3 regions of the Parabacteroides caecihominis genome follow, and region 3 is predicted to be linked to each of the others. Evidence: riboswitches for the same ligand, from Rfam matches in the RefSeq annotation. Region 3 holds a riboswitch; each other region holds the start of a gene.
The links. Region 3 has a riboswitch for cobalamin ahead of NBH14_RS11425 (putative transporter). Riboswitches for the same ligand answer to the same signal wherever they lie in the genome.

Region 1 (2,274 bases), on a different contig from region 3:
CTCCGCCATGCCATACACTTTGGTCTGTACGGAGCCGGTTTGCAGTTCCTTGTCTGTTTTGGAATAAGATGCCGACACAAAGAATTCGTCCGCCCAAAATTTGCCTACCATTCCTGCTTCTATCTGTGCTAAAAGCGAAAAATAACCGTCATGGAAACGTTTGGGATTGCCATAGATGAATTGGTCGCCAGTCTCGTCACGCATCTGAACATCCTTCATCCGGTAGTCATTTTTCGAATAGTTGATGCCAACGGTAGGACGCACAATCAAGCCTGTGCGTTGTTCCACAAACTGTGCATTCAGGTCGGCACTGTGTGTATGAAAGGAACCAATACTGTAAGATGCATCCAGAAAGTTCTCCTTCTCCGCCTTAGTAATAATGTTGACGGCACCGCCCAATGCATCCGTTCCCAACGAAGCAGGCACCACTCCTTTATAGATCTCCACCCGGTCGATCAGGTTGACAGGTAGATTGGCAAGCGTCACATTGCTCCCTTTACTGTCTAACGGCACCCCATCAATGAAATAACGGACGGAATTACCCGATAACCCGTTGATGGAAAGATCAAAATCAGAACCGACTCCTCCTTCTTCCCGGACCTTTATTCCGGTCGTCCGGTTCACTATATCAGTAAGATTCTTCAACGAGTTGATCTGCGATTTTACATCAAGGGCATTTACCGAGAAAGCACCTTCCTTGATCTTCTGTGTTTTCGATTTGCCATACACCTCGACAGAATTCAGGGTTACGGAATTTTCAGCCATAACGAAATCGAGCGTCTTGTTCCTGCGGATATCAAGAGTTGTTTTTATTGTATTATAGCCCAGTAGGGTAATTATAAGGGTATGTTTTCCTGGTTTCATGCTTAGTGAATAGCGCCCCCGGTCGTCGGTGTATGTCCCTGCCGTCGTATTTTCGATGGCAACAGTAACCGTAGGAAGCGGAGCACCATCTTCTCCCCTCACCTCTCCGGACAGCGTGACCCTGTCTTGCGCCGCCAGACTTACAGGGAACAAACAAATAAACAACAAAAATACATGTATGAAACCTCTCATCCCATCAAAAACATTATATATTAACGACAGGCTTTCGATAAAACTGAACGGAACACATGAACAGTCAGAACTCTCTACAGGATACAGTCAAGTCCTTACTTACATGTTTTTCAGCCTTATTCCTCGAAAGCTTAAAACTACTGATTCTGGCAGGTCTTCTGACTTACTCCGTCATTGAACGTCCTTCCCATTCATTGCGAACAGTGGATTGAGTTGTGTTCAACGACTTTGGCGGAGTTTACAGCAGCGGGTCTGTTCAGGATTTTCACCTGATTCCCTTTTCATCACTTTTCCGTAGAACTGGATTTGTGACACCAAAACCGGGGGCAAAGGTAAAGATTATTTTTAAACAGTACCCTATTTTTTATAAATGATCGTAGATTTGTATTAATGGAACGAACTATTCTTTACTTTTGTCAGCAGAATATAATTACATAGCAAACATTTAATAATATGAGCAATTCATTCAAGCCGGCAACTTTGTGTGTGCAGGGTGGCTGGCAACCTAAAAAAGGAGAACCGCGCGTTCTGCCTATCTATCAGAGTACTACCTTCAAGTATGAGACCAGCGAACAGATGGCGAAACTGTTCGATCTGGAAGAGAGTGGTTATTTCTATACCCGTCTGCAAAACCCGACCAACGATGCCGTAGCATCCAAGATCGCCGCTTTGGAAGGTGGTGTGGCAGCAATGCTGACTTCATCGGGACAGGCTGCCAACTTCTTTGCCTGTTTCAATATCTGCGAAGCCGGCGACCATATCGTAAGCGCAACCGGTATTTATGGCGGTACATACAATCTGTTGTCCGTTACCCTCAAAAAGCTGGGTATCGAATGTACATTCATCGACCAGGATGCCAGTGAAGAAGAAATCAGCAAAGCGTTCCGCCCGAATACCAAGTTATTGTTCGGTGAAACGATCTCCAACCCGGGAGTGATGGTACTGGATATTGAAAAGTTTGCCCGTATCGCTCACAAACATGGCGTACCATTGATCGTCGACAATACATTTGCCACACCGATCAACTGCCGCCCGTTCGAATGGGGTGCCGATATCGTTACGCATTCTACGACCAAATATATGGACGGACATGCGACTGCCGTCGGAGGTTGTATCGTCGACAGCGGTAACTTCGACTGGGAAGCGCATGCAGACAAATACCCGGGCCTCTGCCAGCCGGATGATTCCTATCACGGCTTGACTTATACAAAGACATTC
Region 2 (2,274 bases), on a different contig from region 3:
ATTAGTTGATAACAGATAATATATTTACTATTATTGCTCCTTTAATAATGTAAAAGTTCTGGTTGTGTAAATTAGAATTTCAAGAATGTATTGATATAAAAAACCGGCCTTTCCCCGTATGAGGAAAGAGGCCGGTTTTCATTTGTGACTCTGTGACGGATAATGGACGTTTGACCCGTCAGTCTTTTTCAGCAGCGTATTGCTTCTTCTTATCCATGATATCGACCATTTTGTGTTTGGCCGCAAAACGGGCATGTTCGATGAAGATGTCCTGTATGTCGGGATTCTGTCCCAGACCTTCCATCAGGACGGATACTTTGTAACCGTTGTCTTCCAGCTCCTTTTTCCAGTCGCCTGCTATATCATTGTTGGCATGGTCGCCGGCAACGAACATGAAAGGCATGAGCATGACTTTCTTTACGCCGCTGGTCTTGAGCTTGGCAAGCATCGTATCGAAAGTGGGATAACCTTCGATCGTTCCGACATGGAAGTTGTCATAGCCTTTTGCTTTCAGCATATAATCGGTCATGGCATACTGTGCAGTCGAAGGAGTGTAGGTGCCGTGTCCCACCAGGACGGTAGCTCCTTCCTTGGCTCCTTTCCGGACGATAGCTGCAATGACGTTTTCATAATCTTCGGGAGTGTACAGCAGCGGGTTTCCGATACGGATATCCTTGAACTCTTTTTCCAGTGAGGCGATATCTTTGCGGAGGGATTCCATTTCTACGCCTTCAATGATATTTGTGGACTGGATCAGGATATGGGTGAAACCATCCGCTTTCAGTTGTTTCAGTGCTTCGGCGGGGTTGACTTTATCAATACCCCGTGTTTTCAGGCGGCGCATAATGATGCGTGAGGTATAGGCTTCGCGTACTTCGACTCCTTTGAATGCTTCTTTCGCTTTGTTATTGATGGCGTCGATCGTCAGTTGGCGTGTTTCGTCGTAGGTGGTTCCAAAATGGACCATCAGCAGCGCTGCCTTATCGCCTGCCTGCATGGATGCGAACAGGTCGGAGGATTTGAAATTTCCTTCGCCGTCATCGTGGGGAACGGTCTGGGCAGGGGTGTCGGTCACTGTCTCCTGCAACATACCGTGTGCAAAAGACATACTCATTGAACAACCTACAAGAAAGGCTGTCAGCAGACATTTCTTTTTCATTGAAAGAGATTTGTTTTATGTTCATAATAGCCCTCCTGGCCCCGGGAGAACGGATTTGTCTGTCTGGCAGGTTTCCTGACTTGCCCGGAAAACGACCTTCCCATCCTTGTTTCGGACAGTGGTGTAAGAATGCTTTCCTTATTATCGGGCTTCACAGTAGCGGGCACTGTTCCGGATTCTCACCGGATTCCCTTTTATACGGCAACCGGAGGCTGGCGTATCACCAAAGCGGGACAAAGATAGAAATTTATTTAAAATAAGGGAGCTTTTATAATCTCTTAATTGAATCTTCCGCAACAACTTTCTCATGGATTGTGTTCCATTTACCACAATAAAACCGGACATGGAATATGTCTTACTATTAACATCAAACAATTGTATATATGGAGTGGTTTGCAGATTTGCTCAAACATTATCCGGAACTGGCTATCTTTCTGACACTGGCTTTCGGTTTCTGGATAGGTAAATTTAAGATAGGTAAATTTTCTTTGGGAACAGTTACCAGCGTATTGCTGGTCGGTGTATTAATCGGACAATTGCATATCGATATCGGGGCACCCATTAAATCCGTATTCTTCCTTCTGTTCCTTTTTGCCGTGGGATATAGTGTCGGTCCGCAGTTCTTCCGCGGGCTGAAAAAGGAAGGACTTCCGCAGATGCTTTTTGCTGTACTGATGTGTTTGTTCTCTCTGTTCGTTCCTTTTTTGCTTGCCAAGCTGATGGGCTATAATGCCGGAGAGGCGGCTGGATTGTTGGCTGGTTCGCAGACGATCTCTGCGGTGCTGGGGGTAGCGGAAGATACGATCAACCAGAGCGGGTTGAGTGCGGCGGACAAAACATCCATGATCAATGTGATGCCTGTGGCTTATGCCGTCTGTTATATTTTCGGTACGGCCGGTTCTGCCTGGCTGATGAGCGATGTGGCTCCCCGTTTGCTAGGTGGACTGCCTTCGGTAAAGAAGGCTTGTAAAGAGCTGGAAGCAAAGATGGGTACCGACGACGAAAGCGAGCAACCCGGTTTTATGCCGGCAGCACGTCCCATCACTTTCCGCGCTTATAAGATCAGCAATGACTGGTTCGGGGCGGGCAAGACCATACAGGAGCTGGAAGATTCT
Region 3 (2,274 bases):
GAAGAATCGTTGCAGGAGGTGATTCCGGATGATCCGAATATTCCTTATGATATAAAGGATATTATTGAACCGGTGGTGGATAATCACTATTTCTTTGAGGTAATGCCGCATTTTGCAAAAAACATCGTAGTCGGTTTTGCCCGTTTAGGCGGACGTACGGTCGGTATCGTTGCCAACCAGCCGGCATTCCTGGCAGGTGTGCTGGATATCGATGCTTCGGATAAGGCGGCTCGTTTCATCCGTTTTTGCGATTGTTTCAATATTCCGCTGGTTACTTTTGAAGATGTACCCGGTTTTCTTCCGGGATGTACCCAGGAGCACGACGGTATTATCCGCCACGGCGCGAAGATCGTCTATGCTTATGCGGAAGCGACCGTACCTAAAATCACGTTGATTACCCGGAAAGCCTATGGCGGTGCTTATATCGTTATGTCGAGCAAACCGACCGGTGCCGATGTTAATCTGGCTTACCCAATGGCGGAGATTGCCGTTATGGGAGCAGAAGGGGCTGTTAATATCTTATATAGAAAAGCAACCGGAGAAGAGAAAGAGCGGGCTATGAAAGAGTATGCGGAAAACTTCTCTAATCCCTACCGGGCCGCTGAGCAAGGATTTATCGACGAGATTATCATGCCGCGGCAGACTCGTTTCAAGCTGATACAGGCGTTGGAGATGGCAAAGAACAAAAGCCAGAGCAATCCGCCGAAAAAACATGGCAATATGCCATTGTAACGATTTGATTTTGTTGTTAGAATTATGAATGGTAAATCCCTGTCGACCGTGAGGCTGGCAGGGATTTCTGCTTATGTCATAGTTTTATAAATAAACAGGAACGTAAAAGTTTAAAAAACTTGTATTTATCATATTGATTTTGTCTTTTATTTTGTAGCTTTGCCTCCGAATTGGTTTCGTGTTGTCTGTTCGGATGATACGGATTAAAAGGGAATCGGGTGTAAATCCCGGACAGTCCCGCTGCTGTGAAGCTCTAATAACATCCTGAAAACAACTTATGCCACTGACATGTGTCGGGAAGGCTTCAGGATGGGAGTCAGTCAGAAGACCTGCCGTTCGTTAAAGGCTGTTTTTCCTCGTGGGTTAGGGAAATGGTTCGAAAAGAATATTAATTCTAAATTGTATGAAAATCATGGAGAAGCTTTGTTCGCGTTGTGGCGTGGAGTTTTGCTGTGCCTCAAAAGTGATTGACTATGGAATGGATTCATGAATTATTATGGGGAGAAGGTATCGGACATTCCATCCTTTTACTGTCTCTGGTTATTGCCATAGGGATCCAACTTGGGAAAATCAAAGTATTTGGGATTTCTCTGGGGATAACCCTGGTATTGTTTGTCGGCATTCTACTGGGACATTTTGGGTTTACAATCAATCCGTCTGTCATTCATTTCTTTAAAGAGTTTGGATTGATCCTATTTGTTTATTCAGTCGGCATGCAGGTCGGACCCGGTTTTTTCTCTTCTTTTAAGAAAGGGGGGATGACTTTGAATGGTCTGGCTTGCGGAATTGTCTTTCTCGGGGTTATGATGGCCTTGGTGATACATTTTGTGACAGGAATCCCTATTCCGACGATGGTCGGTATTTTATCGGGTGCAGTGACAAATACACCGGGACTGGGGGCTGCTCAACAGGCATTTAGTGATATGACGGGGGCTTCCGATGATACGATTGCATTGGGATATGCCGTTGCTTATCCGCTGGGAGTCGTCGGTATCATCCTTTCCATGTTGTTTGTCCGGTATATTTTTCATATAAGTTTTGACCAGGAGACGAAAAAGCTGGAAGAAGAGAATAATGTGCATAATAGTGAGGCTACACCTATATCGCTGATAGTGAAGAATCCGGCTCTTTTTGGCAGGAAGATAATGGAGCTTGCCGCCCTGTTGGAGCATAGGGAATTTGTCATATCCCGTATTTGGCGTAACAAGACCAATAAAGTGGACATTGTTACCGGCAGTACGATTTTGGAAGAAGATGATAAAATATTCGTGATCACGACAGAACATGATGCGGAAACTATAAAAACCTTTATCGGTCAAGAGATAGAGATGGACCGTAAACAATGGATTCCCGCCGAAAGTGCTTTTGTCAGCCGCCGCATTTTGGTGACAAAGCCGGAACTGACGGGCACTAAACTGGGGGATTTGCAGTTACGCCGTTTGCATGGTATCAATGTCACACGTGTGAATCGTGCCGGAGTGGAACTGGTAGCAACACAAGGTTTGCAATTGCAGGTTGGCGACCGTGTAACCGTAGTTGGTA

Region 1: it holds a riboswitch for cobalamin, as region 3 does, so the genes downstream of both, NBH14_RS10325 (TonB-dependent receptor) here and NBH14_RS11425 (putative transporter) in region 3, are expected to answer to the same signal.
Region 2: it holds a riboswitch for cobalamin, as region 3 does, so the genes downstream of both, NBH14_RS08920 (sirohydrochlorin cobaltochelatase) here and NBH14_RS11425 (putative transporter) in region 3, are expected to answer to the same signal.

What each region holds. Positions count from the first base shown of each region.
Region 1 covers NZ_JAMOKS010000010.1:120,021-122,294, forward strand. The annotation lists gene NBH14_RS10325 (TonB-dependent receptor) at 1-1,056, opposite strand, end outside; cobalamin riboswitch at 1,188-1,390, opposite strand; gene NBH14_RS10330 (O-acetylhomoserine aminocarboxypropyltransferase/cysteine synthase family protein) at 1,510-2,274, shown strand, end outside.
Region 2 covers NZ_JAMOKS010000008.1:234,774-237,047, reverse strand. The annotation lists gene NBH14_RS08920 (sirohydrochlorin cobaltochelatase) at 179-1,090, opposite strand; cobalamin riboswitch at 1,208-1,402, opposite strand; gene aspT (aspartate-alanine antiporter) at 1,543-2,274, shown strand, end outside.
Region 3 covers NZ_JAMOKS010000011.1:173,534-175,807, forward strand. The annotation lists gene NBH14_RS11420 (acyl-CoA carboxylase subunit beta) at 1-732, shown strand, start outside; cobalamin riboswitch at 887-1,083, shown strand; gene NBH14_RS11425 (putative transporter) at 1,206-2,274, shown strand, end outside.